4 regions of the Streptomyces sp. NPDC042201 genome follow, and region 1 is predicted to be linked to each of the others. Evidence: riboswitches for the same ligand, from Rfam matches in the RefSeq annotation. Region 1 holds a riboswitch; each other region holds the start of a gene.
The links. A riboswitch is a leader RNA that binds a small molecule or an ion and turns the genes downstream of it on or off. The one in region 1 is predicted to bind cobalamin.
Positions count from the first base shown of each region.

Region 1 (3,280 bases):
GCCTAGTTCATCTTCCGTTCACCCTGACTCCTTACGTTCACCGAGGCCACCGACGTCGAACGATTGCCTGGGTCAATGGAACACCTCACCCTGCTGCTCGCGATTGTCATCGTGACGGCGCTCGTGTTCGATTTCACGAACGGTTTCCACGACACCGCCAACGCGATGGCGACGACCATCTCGACCGGCGCCCTGAAACCCAAGATCGCGGTGGCCATGTCCGCCGTGCTGAATCTCGTCGGCGCGTTCCTGTCCGTCGAGGTCGCCAAGACGATCTCCGGCGGGCTCATCAACGAACAGGGCATCCAGACAGAAGTGATCTTCGCGGCGCTCGTCGGCGCCATCCTGTGGAATCTGTTCACCTGGCTGCTCGGCCTCCCGTCGAGCTCCTCCCACGCACTCTTCGGCGGCCTGATCGGCGCCACCCTGATGTCCGTCGGCGCCTCCGGGGTCAACGGCGGCGTCGTCGTCACCAAGGTCCTGATTCCCGCGCTCGCCGCCCCCCTCGTCGCCGGCCTCGCGGCCCTGCTCGCCACCCGGCTGACGTACCGGATCGGCCGCCGCACGGACGAGAAGGCCACCGCCAAGGGCTACCGGGCCGGCCAGATCGCCTCTGCGGGTCTCGTCTCCCTCGCCCACGGCACCAACGACGCGCAGAAGACCATGGGTGTCATCACCCTCGCGCTGGTGACCGGCGGTGTCCTCGCGCCGGGCTCCAACCCTCCGCTGTGGGTCATCGTCTCCGCCGGCGCGGCCATCGCGCTCGGCACGTACCTCGGCGGCTGGCGCATCATCCGCACCATGGGCACCGGCCTCACCGACCTCAAGCCGCAGCAGGGCTTCGCCGCCCAGACCAGCGCCGCGACCGTCATCCTGGCCTCCTCCCACCTGGGCTTCTCCCTCTCCACGACGCAGTCCTGCTCCGGCGCCGTGATGGGCGCGGGCCTCGGCCGCAAGGGCGGCGTGGTCCGCTGGTCCACCGCCACCCGGATGTTCATCGCCTGGGGCCTGACGCTGCCCGCCGCGGGCCTGGTCGCCGCCGGCGCCGAGTTCCTGACCGGTCAGGGCGCCTGGGGCGTCACGGTCGTCGCCGTCCTGCTCGTCGTGCTGTCCGGTGCGATCTGGCTCGCCTCGCGCCGCCGGCCGGTCGACCACACGAACGTCATCGAGACCGGCGGCGAGGCCGGCCCCGCCACGGACGCCGAGCCCGCGGGTGTGGTGACCACCGCCATCGCGGCCGTCACCCCGCCGCCCACGGCCGCCGCCGCGGCCGCGCAGGACCTCTCGACCACCATCCCGGCCCCCACGGGCCCCGCCGGCGAGCCGGCGCGAACCGCCACGGTGTAACGGCTCCCCCGCCGACCAGACCGCAAGGAAAAGGACCGCATGAACATCGACTGGGCAGCCCTCGGCTCCGTCTTCGGCGTCAGCCTCGTGGCCACGATCGGACTCGTGGGCCTGTTCACCCTGGGCATCGTGGGTCTCGCCAAGCAGGAGTCCGCCGCCACTCAGGGCGCCAACGGCTCGGTGGCACTGGCCCGCACGGGCGCCTACGCCTGCTTCGCGCTGTGCGCGGCGGCCGTGGCGTACGGCATCTATCTGATCGTCGCCTGACCCCTGAGCACAGTTCGACTACGACACCGTTCGACTACGGCAGTTCGACTATGGCTGGCCCCGGCGCACTTCGTGTGCGCCGGGGCCGGTTCCTTGTGGCCGGTGGGGAACACGCGTCGCGTGGGGCTGGGCACTCCGTCCCGTCGCAGGTCAGGGATGAGTTGACGGGTGTTTGCGCAGCGTGGTGGACTGCCGGGGCCATATACGGAGGCAGAAGAGGAAGCCGGTGCGAATCCGGCGCGGTCCCGCCACTGTCACTGGGAATCTCGTCCCCAGGAGCCAGGAACTCTCGCCGCCGCATTTCGTCGAGCCGGGGCGCGGACCCTGAGTGAGGACATTTCGCCATGCCTGGCCGCGGTTCAGCCGCCGAGCGGGTCTTCGCGTACGGCGCCACCGCCGGCCTCCTGTGCGACCGGCTGTTCGGCGATCCCCGACGGGGCCACCCGGTCGCCGCGTTCGGCAGGACCGCGGGGGCCGTCGAGCGGACGCTCTGGCGTGACCACCGCGGATGGGGCGCGCTGCACACCGTGGTGTGCGCCGGTGGCGCCGTCGGGGCCGCGGCGCTCGCCGCCCGGGGCGTACGGCACCGTCGCGCCGCCTCTGTGGCCCTGACAGCCGCCGCCACCTGGGCCGTTGTCGGCGGCACCTCGCTGGGGCGGGAGGCGCGGGCCATCGGCGGCGCGCTCGCCGCCGGGGACATCGAACGGGCCAGGGAGCGGCTGCCGCATCTGTGCGGACGTGACCCGCAGGCCCTGGACGGACAGCAGATCGCCCGGGCCGTCGTGGAGTCCGTCGCCGAGAACACCTCCGACGCCGTCGTGGGCGCGCTGGTGTGGGGAGCGGTCGCGGGGGTGCCCGGGCTCGTGGGCTTCCGTGCCGTGAACACCCTGGACGCGATGGTGGGTCACAAGTCCGCCGTGTACCGCCGGTTCGGCTGGGCCTCGGCCCGTCTCGACGATGTGGCCGGCTGGCCCGGCGCCCGGCTGACCGCCGCGCTGGCCGTGCTGGCCGGCGGCGATCCCCGGGGGGCCGTGCGGGCGCTGCGCGACGACGCCCGCCGCCATCCGAGCCCCAACGCGGGCCCGGTGGAGGCGTCGTTCGCCGGCGCGCTGGGCGTACGGCTCGGCGGGACGCTCACGTACGGCGGACGCGTCGAGCACCGGCCCGTGCTGAACGGCGAGGGGCGGCCCGTCGAGGTCGCGGACATCGAGCGGGCCGTGCGCCTGTCGCGCCGGGTGAGCGCGCTCGCCCTGGCGGCCTGTGTGGCCGGCCGGTTCGGCTGCGGCGCCCTGCGGCGGACAGCTTCGGGAAAGGGACGCCGATGAGTCGGGGCGGGCGCGGCGGCGGGCTGCTGATAGCCGGAACGACCTCGGACGCGGGGAAGAGCGTCGTCACCGCGGGCATCTGCCGGTGGCTCGTACGCCGGGGGGTGAAGGTCGCGCCCTTCAAGGGGCAGAACATGTCCCTGAACTCGTTCGTGACGCGCGAGGGCGCGGAGATCGGGCGGGCGCAGGCGATGCAGGCCCAGGCGGCCCGGGTCGAGCCGTCCGCACTGATGAATCCCGTCCTGCTGAAGCCGGGCAGCGACCGCAGCAGCCAAGTGGTGCTGCTGGGGCGGCCGGTGGGCGAGCTGAGCGCCAAGGGGTTCTTCGGAGAGCCCGGCGGA
Region 1 covers NZ_JBVJDS010000020.1:56,933-60,212, reverse strand. The annotation lists gene ACZ6MZ_RS32895 (inorganic phosphate transporter) at 76-1,347, shown strand; gene ACZ6MZ_RS32890 (hypothetical protein) at 1,387-1,614, shown strand; cobalamin riboswitch at 1,783-1,925, shown strand; gene ACZ6MZ_RS32885 (cobalamin biosynthesis protein) at 1,959-2,939, shown strand; gene ACZ6MZ_RS32880 (cobyric acid synthase) at 2,936-3,280, shown strand, end outside.

Region 2 (3,280 bases), on a different contig from region 1:
TCTCCCCGTCGTCCGTCACCTCCAGGATCTCCGTGCAGAGGTTGGAGGAGTGGACGACCTTTCCGGGCTCGGCCGTCTGGTTGGCCGTACGGTTCGAGGCGTCCTTGAAGGTCATCCAGCCGTTGCCGGTCTGGGCGAGCGTGCGCATCATCCTGCCGTACAGCTCCCGGGCCGGGAGGGTCCTGCGGGCCAGGCCCGCCGCCTCCGCCGCGCGGTACGCCGCGTCGAACGCGTCGCCCCACAGGTCGACCAGCTCCGGCACATCGGACGGCGAGAACAGCGACCAGACGCCGTCCGTCTCGACCCGGCGCATGAACTCGTCCGGGATCCAGTGCGCCAGATTCAGATTGTGCGTACGCCTGGCGTCCTCACCGGTGTTGTCCCGCAGCTCCAGGAACTCCTCCAGGTCCGCGTGCCAGGTCTCCAGGTAGACACAGGCCGCGCCCTTGCGCCGGCCGCCCTGGTTGACCGCCGCCACCGAGGAGTCGAGGGTCCGCAGGAAGGGGACGATGCCGTTGGAGTGCCCGTTGGTGCCGCGGATCAGCGAACCGCGCGAGCGGATACGGGAGTACGAGAGACCGATGCCGCCCGCGTGCTTGGAGAGCCGGGCCACCTGGTGGTACCGGTCGTAGATCGAGTCCAGCTCGTCCAGCGGCGAGTCCAGCAGATAGCAGGAGGACATCTGCGGATGGCGCGTACCGGAGTTGAAGAGCGTCGGCGAGGACGGCAGATAGTCCAGCCGGCTCATCAGCCGGTACAGCGCGGCGACCTCGTCCAGCGCGTGGGCGGCCGCGGCCGAGCCGGGCTCGGCGTCCTCGGCGAGGCCGGAGGCGACGCGCAGCATGAAGTGCTGCGGGGTCTCGACCACCTGGCGGGTGATCGGGTGCCTGAGCAGATAGCGGCTGTAGAGCGTCCGCAGCCCGAAGTAGCCGAAGCGGTCGTCGCCGGCCGGGTCGATCAGGCTGTCGAGGCGGTCCGCGTGCAGCGTCACGAAAGCGGCCGTACGGTCCGCGATCAGGCCCTCGCGGTGGCCGACGGCGACCGACGCGGAGAACGACACCGCGCCCTGCCCCGCCGCCTCGTCGGCGATGGTGCGGGTCAGCAGCCGGGCGGCGAGCCGGGAGTAGGCGGGGTCCTCGGAGATCAGCCCCGCGGCCGCCTCGGTGGCGAGCTCGCGCAGCTCGGCCTCGTCGGACCGGGCGTTACGGCCCCGCAGCGTGGCGGCGGCGACTCTGCCGGGGTCCGTGTCGGGCAGATCGGCGGTCAGGTCCGTCAGGGTCCGCAGCAACGCGGTCCCGGGTCCGTCGGCCACCTGCGCGGGGACCTCGGAGATGCCTGAAGCCGGATCGGCTGGCGCGATGGTCACGTGGTGCTCTCCCTCGCTCGGCTCTGGGCCGTCGGGAGGGGAGCGGGGGCGCGCACAGCCGTACGGCCCGCAGCCGGGCAGCACTGTGTACGGCGTCCACCGGCCCAGCCTCGAGGCCCGGACGTCTCGGCGTCCGGCTCGGTCGAACCGGACGTGCCGTCGGCAGGTGTTCGGACTCGCGGGTACGACAAAGCGCACCACAGCACACCGTTGCGGGACAGTTCCGGATTCGCACCGGATTCCCCTGCGTTGACAGCGAGGACGAGCATACATGTGGGGTGAGGACGGCGCGTCACCCCCCAGATGTTGTGTCGGCGGCGGTCAGCGGCCGGTGGCCGGAGGTACGTTGAGGTCCAGGGCGTAGGTGAGCAGGGAGAGCCCGGGGAAGGGCTCCCAGTCCCGTTCCGGGGTCCTGGCGAAGCCCAGGCGCTCATAGATCCGGTGGGCCTGGAGCATTCTGTCCTGGGTCGACAGCACGATCCGTATACAGCCCTCCATGTCCCGTGAGCGCGCCACACAGGCGCGGACGAGAGCCTCTCCGACGCCCCGGCCCCGGGCCGCCCGGTCGACCGCCAGCATCCGGAACTCGGTCTCGCCCGCGCGCGCCACATCGGCCCACGGCCCGCCTGCCGCGACAAAGGTCACCCCGCCGAGCAGCGTCCCGTCGGCGTCCACGGCGGCCAGCACCTCCGCCTCGGCCGCCCGGGCCGCCACGTCCCGCAGGGTGAGCAGATACGGGTCGTCCTCGCCGAAGTCCAGGAGGCCGTCGTCCAGATACCCCCGCGCGGTGATCTCCCCGAGCCGCGCGTACTCCCCGGGCTCGGCCACTCTGATCGTGAAATCCATGAGCCGATTGTGCGCCTTGGGTACGACAACGGGCCGCCGGGTTCCTCGCCCGTGCAGCGCGGGGGAGGACTCGGCGGCCCGTGGGCGGCTACGTGGCCCGGGTCAGGGTCAGTGCACGGGGTCTCCCGATGTGGCCGCGGGCAGCTCCACCTTGACGCCCGGGTCACCGGCGTCGGCCGTGTAGTCGGACGGGCTGGTCTCGTCGATGCCGTCCGGCGCCTTGGCCGCCCGCAGCACAAAGGTCAGCACCACGGTGATCACCACATTGAGCACGAACGCGGTGAGGCCGATGTAGCCGATCTCACCGAGCCCCGGGATCTCCTTGGACGAGCCGCCGAAGTGTGCCTGCGTCGGGCTGGCGACGCCGTACGCCGCGGCCGTGCCGTACAGCATGCCGGCGCCCCAGCCGATGAGCAGCGCCCAGCGGTGGAACCACCGGGTGAACAGACCGCCCACCAGCGCCGGCATCGTCTGGAGGATCCAGATGCCGCCCAGCAGCTGGAAGTTGATCGCGACCGTCTTGTCCATGGACAGGACGAAGGCCAGCGCACCCACCTTCACCAGCAGCGAGACCAGCTTCGACACCTTGGTCTCCTGCGCCGGAGTCGCGTCCGGCTTGATGAAGTCCTTGTAGATGTTGCGGGTGAAGAGGTTCGCCGCGGCGATCGACATGATCGCGGCGGGCACCAGCGCGCCGATACCGATGGCCGCGAAGGCCACCCCCGCGAACCAGTCGGGGAACATGGTCTCGAAGAGCTGCGGAATCGCCAGCTGCCCGTTGTCCACCTTGATCCCGGCGGCGATGGCCATGAATCCGAGCAGCGCCAGCAGCCCCAGCATCAGCGAGTAGAGCGGCAGTATCGTGGTGTTGCGCCGGATCACCTCGCGGCTACGGCTGGAGAGCGTCGCCGTGATGGAGTGCGGATACATGAAGAGCGCCAGCGCGGAACCGAGCGCCAGCGTGGCATAGCCCCACTGCCCGGCCTCGCCCGGCGCGAGCGCGCCCCGCGGCTGGCCGGTCGCCGGATTGGGCTGCGCGAACGCGTCACCCGCCTTGGCGAAGATGTC
Region 2 covers NZ_JBVJDS010000002.1:242,204-245,483, forward strand. The annotation lists gene ACZ6MZ_RS04995 (ribonucleoside-diphosphate reductase subunit alpha) at 1-1,366, opposite strand, end outside; cobalamin riboswitch at 1,511-1,641, opposite strand; gene ACZ6MZ_RS05000 (GNAT family N-acetyltransferase) at 1,688-2,212, opposite strand; gene mctP (monocarboxylate uptake permease MctP) at 2,321-3,280, opposite strand, start outside.
Region 2: linked by a shared signal. The riboswitch ahead of ACZ6MZ_RS04995 (ribonucleoside-diphosphate reductase subunit alpha) and the one ahead of ACZ6MZ_RS32885 (cobalamin biosynthesis protein) in region 1 are both predicted to bind cobalamin.

Region 3 (3,280 bases), on a different contig from region 1:
GGATCGGTTCGATCCCCAACACCGGTGCCTATGTGGTCGCGGGCAGCCAGGCGTCGTCCCCGACCTCGCCGGCGTTCCTGCTCGCGATGAGCTTCATCGTCCTCACCGGTCTGGGCGCGGCGGTGCTCGCCTGGCGCAAGCGCCACCGCCTCGGCGGCCGCTGAGTCCGCGTCAGCCCGCGCCGAGCCCGAGGTCACCGCCGGGCGGCCGGGCGGAGAACCGCTCCACCTCCGCGTCCGTGACCTGCGCCAGCTCCTTCGGCGACCAGCGCGGCGTGCGGTCCTTGTCGATGACCTGGGCACGGATGCCCTCCAGCAGGTCAGGGGTGGTGAGCGCGGCGCACGAGGCGCGGTACTCCTGGTCGAGCACCTGCTCCAGCGTGGTCAGTCCGCGGGCCAGGCGCAGCGCGGCGAGGGTGGCCTTGAGGGCGGTGGGTGACCGGGTCAGGATCGTTTCCGCGGCCTCCTTCGACGCCGGCCGGCCGTCGCCGAGCAGCCGGTCGACGATCTCCTCCACCGAATCGGCCGCGTAACAGGCGTCGATCCAGCCCCGGTCCGCGGCGAGTTGGCCCTCCGGCGCGGAGCCCGCGTACCGGCGCACCGTCTCCCGTACGTCCGCGTCGGCGAGCGCGGCGCGCAGGTCGTCGAGCCGGTCCGAGGGGACGAAGTGGTCGGCGAGCCCGCACAGCAGCGCGTCCGCCGCGCCCACCGCCCTTCCCGTGAGCGCGAGATGCGTTCCCAGCTCGCCGGGCGCGCGGGACAGCAGATAGGTACCGCCCACATCGGGGACCAGGCCGATGCCGGTCTCCGGCATGGCGACGGCCGAGCGCTCGGTGACGATCCGTACGCTGCCGTGCGCCGAGACGCCGACTCCGCCGCCCATCACGATGCCGTCCATCAGGGCGACATACGGCTTGGGGTAGCGGGCGATACGGGCGTTGAGCCGGTACTCGTCGCGCCAGAAGGCGGTCGAGGCGTCCCCGCCGCCGGTGCGCGCGTCCTCGTGGATCGCGCGGATGTCACCGCCCGCGCACAGCCCGCGTTCACCCGCCCCGGAGATGATCACCGCGGCGACGCTCTCGTCCCGCTCCCACTCCGCCAGGGCCGCGGACATCGTCAGCACCATGGGGTGGGTGAGGGCGTTGAGGGCGCGGGGGCGGTTCAGCGTGATGTGGGCCGTGCGGCCCGCCCTGCCGGTCAGTACCGGTCCGTCCTGGCCCATGCTCTCGCTGGTTCCTTCCGTGATCCGACGCATGCGCCCCAGTATCGGACACGTCCGTTCCATGGATCTAGCTGGTCCCCGCCCCCTCCGTGGCTCTAGACGAGTCATTCCGAAGTCCCGTCTGCCCGGCGGCGCCCAGCACGCACGCACGCGGCGTTGCCGAAATGCCCTAGTAGCTCCGCTACGAGGGCACCTCGGCGCCTTGCGACCGCACGCACCGGACACCGCCGGGCCCGCCCTCCGGGCGGACGACGCTACTTCGGAACAACTCGTCTACGCTGGGGACGCAGCTGGTTCGCCCTGCCCGCCAGGCAGACGCGTCGTAAGAGGGAACCCGGTGGGAATCCGGGACTGCCCCGCAGCGGTGAGTGGGAACGACCGCCGTCATACGCACTGGACGCACCGCGTCCGGGAAGCGACGGCCAGTAGGAGCTTCGTACCCGTACGGATACGTACGGTCACGGCCACGAGGCGTGCCCATGAGTCCGAAGACCTGCCACTGCCCGTGTGCGAGCACCGCACACGGAGATCTCGGTGACCTCGTGGGCGGGTCGGCGGTTCTCGGGCGGGCATGCGCGCGACGCGGTGTGCTTCGCCCCGGCTTCCGTTCCTTCGCTTCCCACGGGTCGACCCGGGATCGTTCCCGCACGACTCGCGAAGGAGAGTCCCGTGACACCCAAGTCCGCAGCCGCGGCGTCCCGGTCCACCGTCCATGGCTACCCGCGCCAGGGCCCCGACCGTGAACTGAAGAAGGCCATCGAGGGCTACTGGAAGGGCCGGGTCACCGCGGAAGCCCTGCGGGAGACCGCCCAGGGGCTGCGCCGCGACAACTGGCGGCAGCTGGCCGGTGCCGGTCTCGGTGAAGTGCCCACGGGTGACTTCTCGTACTACGACCATGTGCTCGACACCAGCGTCATGGTCGGCGCCGTCCCCGCCAGGCACCGGGCCGCCGTCGAGGCGGACGCGCTCGACGGCTACTTCGCCATGGCGCGCGGCGCGCAGGATGTCGCGCCGCTGGAGATGACCAAGTGGTTCGACACCAACTACCACTATCTCGTCCCCGAGCTGGGCCCCGACACCGTCTTCCGCGCCGACTCGGCCAAGCAGGTCGGCGAGTTGCGCGAGGCCGTGGCGCTCGGCCACACCGCCCGGCCCGTGCTGGTCGGTCCCGTCACATATCTGCTGCTCGCCAAGCCCGCGCCGGGTGTGGCCGTCGGCTTCGAGCCGCTGACCCTGCTCGACCGGCTGCTCCCGGTGTACGCGGAGGTGCTGGCCGATCTCAGGGCCGCCGGCGCCGAGTGGGTGCAGCTCGACGAACCCGCGCTGGTCCAGGACCGTACGCCCGCCGAGCTGAACGCGACCGCGCGCGCCTACCGCGAGCTCGGGGCGCTCACCGACCGGCCCCGGCTGCTGGTGGCGTCGTACTTCGACCGGCTCGGCGAGGCGCTTCCCGTGCTGGCCAAGGCCCCCGTCGAGGGTCTCGCCCTGGACTTCACCGGTCCCGCCGCCGCCAATCTCCGCGACCTCGCGGCGGTCGGCGGTCTGCCCGGCAAGCGGCTCGTCGCCGGGGTGGTGGACGGCCGCAATGTGTGGATCAACGATCTCGCGGCCTCGCTGACCACTCTGGCCACGCTGCTCGGTCTCGCCGACCGGGTCGATGTGTCGGCATCCTGCTCCCTGCTGCATGTCCCACTGGACACGGCGGCCGAGCGGGAGCTCGATCCTCAGCTCGCGCGGTGGCTGGCCTTCGCCCGCCAGAAGACCGACGAGGTCGTCACGCTCGCGCGCGGTCTCGCCGGGGGCACAGGACCGATCGCGGCCCGGCTCTCGGCGAACCGCGCCGATCTGGCCTCCCGGGCCTCCTCGGCGATCACGCGTGATCCCGCGGTACGGGCCCGCTCCGCGGCCGTGACCGCCGCGGACGCCCGCCGGGACCAGCCGTACGCCGAGCGCACCGTCGCCCAGCGCGAGCGGCTCGGACTGCCGCTGCTGCCGACCACCACCATCGGCTCGTTCCCGCAGACCTCGGAGTTGCGCACGGCGCGCGCCGAGCGGCGGG
Region 3 covers NZ_JBVJDS010000013.1:103,968-107,247, reverse strand. The annotation lists gene ACZ6MZ_RS28105 (TVP38/TMEM64 family protein) at 1-164, shown strand, start outside; gene ACZ6MZ_RS28100 (enoyl-CoA hydratase/isomerase family protein) at 172-1,254, opposite strand; cobalamin riboswitch at 1,513-1,720, shown strand; gene metE (5-methyltetrahydropteroyltriglutamate--homocysteine S-methyltransferase) at 1,891-3,280, shown strand, end outside.
Region 3: linked by a shared signal. The riboswitch ahead of metE (5-methyltetrahydropteroyltriglutamate--homocysteine S-methyltransferase) and the one ahead of ACZ6MZ_RS32885 (cobalamin biosynthesis protein) in region 1 are both predicted to bind cobalamin.

Region 4 (3,280 bases), on a different contig from region 1:
ATTGCGGGCCAGCTGCTCCTCGGTCAGCCACTCCTGGTCATGGCCGCCGGCCTCGATCAGCGCGTAGATCAGCTCGTCGCCGTCGCCGGACGCCAGGCCAGGGACCTCTTCCGTACCGAAGTCGTAGCCCTCGGTACGGAGCCGGCGCAGCAGGGCGACGGCGCTGGCCGGGGTGTCCAGACCGACGGCGTTGCCGATCCGGGAGTGCTTGGTCGGGTACGCGGACAGCACCAGCGCGAGGCGCTTCTCCGGGTTCGGGATATGGCGCAGACGGGCGTGCCGTACGGCGATCCCGGCGACGCGCGAGGCCCGCTCGGGGTCGGCGACGTACGCCGGAAGACCGTCCTCGTCGATCTCCTTGAAGGAGAACGGGACGGTGATGAGCCGGCCGTCGAACTCCGGCACGGCGACCTGCCCCGCGGCGTCCAGCGGCGACAGACCTTCGTCGCTCTCCTCCCAGGCGCTGCGCGATCCGGTCAGGCACAGGGCCTGGAGAATCGGTACGCCGAGGGCGGCGAGGGCGCCCGCGTCCCAGGACTCGTCGTCTCCGCCCGCCGAGGCCTCGGCAGGCTTCGTGCCGCCCGCGGCGAGCACGGTGGTCACGAGGGCGTCGGCGGCGCGCAGCGCGTCGAGCAGCTCGGGCTCGGGGGCGCGCAGGGAGGCCACGTACAGCGGCAGGGCCCGGCCGCCGGCCGTCTCGATCGCGGAGCACAGGTCGTCGACGAAGGCGGTGTTGCCGCTCATGTGATGGGCGCGGTAATAGAGCACCGCGATCAGCGGGCCGCCGCCCGCCAACGGGCGGGGGGCGCGTAGGAGCGGTCCCCAGGTGGGCGCGGCGGCGGGCGGTTCGAAGCCGTGGCCGGTCAGCAGGACGGTGTCGGAGAGGAACCGCGCGAGCTGTTCCAGGTTGGCGGGACCGCCGTGGGCGAGATAGGCGTGCGCCTCGGCGGCGATGCCGATGGGGACCGTGGAGGCTTCCATCAGCTGGGCGTCAGGGGCCTGTTCGCCGGTGAGGACCACCAGGGGGCGGTCGGCGGCGAGGAGCTGGTCGATCCCGTCCTGCCAGGCGCGCAGCCCGCCGAGGAGTCGTACGACGACGAGGTCGGCGCCCTCCAGCAGCGCGGGCAGCTCGTCGAGCGCGAGCCGGGCGGGGTTGGCGAACCGGTACGGGACCGGGCCGCCCGCCGCACGGGCGCTGAGCAGATCGGTGTCGGACGTCGACAGGAGCAGGATCATGCGGCGTCTCGCCTTCCTCGGGGTCCGCGCCCCGGGCGGTAGGAAGACGGCGGGAGTTCCTGGCTCACCCGGCTGCTGCCGGGCTCACAGTGGCGGGACCGCGCCGGATTCTCACCGGGCTTCCTCCCCTGACGCCGTCTATGGCGGTGACGGGCCTGAAGACCCGTCGTCTGCATAGTAAGTGCTGCAGGTCACGGCGGGGAGGGCGCCTGGACGAACGGCCGGACGGGGGCGGGGTGAACAACCGGGCGGGGGCCGGGCGAACAACCGGAGAACGGCGGACGGAGGCTGGAGCCGACAGCTGGCCGGAGCTGGGACCGAGGCCGGACGGAGGCTGAACGGAGGCCGGAGCCGACGGCCGGGCGGGGGCCGGAACGGGCGGGGAGGGCGCGGGGGTACGTGGGTATGCTCGCCGCCATGCCGCCTACCTCGCCAACACCCGTGAACCGGGACGAAGCTCCCGTCCGGGAGCGCGGTGACGCCTGCCCAGGAGCGCTCCGGCTGCACGCCGCCGACGACGGCCGGCTGGCACGACTGCGGCTGCCCGCCGGGCTTCTGACGTACCGTCAGGCGGAGGCGCTGGCGACGGCGGCCGAGCAGCTGGGCGACGGCCGGCTGGACATCACCTCGCGGGGCAACGTCCAGCTGCGGGGGCTGGGGGAGAGCTGCGGCGGGGAGCTGGCGGAGCTGCTGTACGAGGCCGGCCTGCTGCCCTCGGAACGGCACGAGCGGGTACGGAACGTCGTCGCTTCGCCCCTGTCGGGACTGGACGGAATCCCCCGCGCGGACGTGCGGTTGTGGGCCCGGGAGCTGGACGCGCTGCTGTGCGCGAGCGAGGCCGCTACGGCGCTCTCGGGGCGGTTTCTGTTCGCGCTGGACGACGGCCGCGGTGATGTGGCCGCCCTGGGCGCGGATGTGACGTTGCTCGCACAGCCGGACGGATCAGCGGTGTTGCATACCGGGGCGAACGGGTCAGGACTGCGGGTCTCCGCAGCCGACGCCCCGCGCGCCGCTCTGCTGGCGGCGGAGACCTTCCTCACGGTGGCGGCGGCAAGCGGCTCGGGCGCCTGGCGGGTACGGGAGTTGCCCGCGGGCCATGGGCTGGACGCGGCGGTGACCACGGGGCTGGCGACGGCCGGGATCGCGACGGAGCCGGTGGCCGAGTACGGAGCGGGGTACGGGGCGGGGTACGGGGCCGAGTACCGGGCGGGGTACACGACGGAGCCCGGGGCGGCGTACGGGGCGGAGCCCGAGGCCGAGTACGGCGCCGAGTACGAGGCGGACGCGGCGCGGCCGGAAGCCGGGCCGCCCGTCCCGGGGCTGGTCCACTCCCCCGACGGGACCGTGGCGCTGTCCGTGTACGCCCCACTGGGACGGCTGAGCGTCGCGCAGTGGCGGCTGCTGCTGTCGGCAGGCGAGCGCGGGACGAACGACCGCACCCTGCGGGTGACCCCCTGGCGCGGAGTGATCCTGCCGGGCCTGGACCCCGCCACCGCCCACGACCTCCTGGACCGCCTCCGTACCGCCGGGCTGATCACGGACCCCCACTCCCCCTGGCACGGCGTCGGCGCCTGCACCGGTCGGCCCGGGTGCGCGAAGGCACTCACGGATGTACGGGCGGACGCGGCCGGAACCGTAACGGCCACCCGCCCCGGTGGACCGCCCGCAGCCCGCCCCGGTGACCTGCCCGCCACCAACCCCGGTGACCTGCCTGTCTACTGGTCGGGCTGCGCCCGCCGCTGCGGCCATCCACAGGGCAACTGGGTGGATGTCGTCGCGACCGGCGAGGGCGGCTACGACATCTCGGTGCGGGGACATCTCCTCAGGGCCACCACAGGACCAGAACTCGCCGAAGCGGTCGCGACGGCTCGGAAACCCACGACGGCACGCACCACCCCAGTGACGAGATGAGCGAGACCACAGTGTCCACAGTGTTCGACTACGAGAAGGACGGCGCGGCGATATACCGCCAGTCCTTCGCCATGATCCGCGCCGAGGCGGACCTCGCCGGGCTGCCCGCCGACGTCTCCCAGGTCGCGGTGCG
Region 4 covers NZ_JBVJDS010000017.1:71,288-74,567, forward strand. The annotation lists gene cobN (cobaltochelatase subunit CobN) at 1-1,236, opposite strand, end outside; cobalamin riboswitch at 1,271-1,419, opposite strand; gene cobG (precorrin-3B synthase) at 1,642-3,147, shown strand; gene ACZ6MZ_RS31230 (precorrin-8X methylmutase) at 3,168-3,280, shown strand, end outside.
Region 4: linked by a shared signal. The riboswitch ahead of cobN (cobaltochelatase subunit CobN) and the one ahead of ACZ6MZ_RS32885 (cobalamin biosynthesis protein) in region 1 are both predicted to bind cobalamin.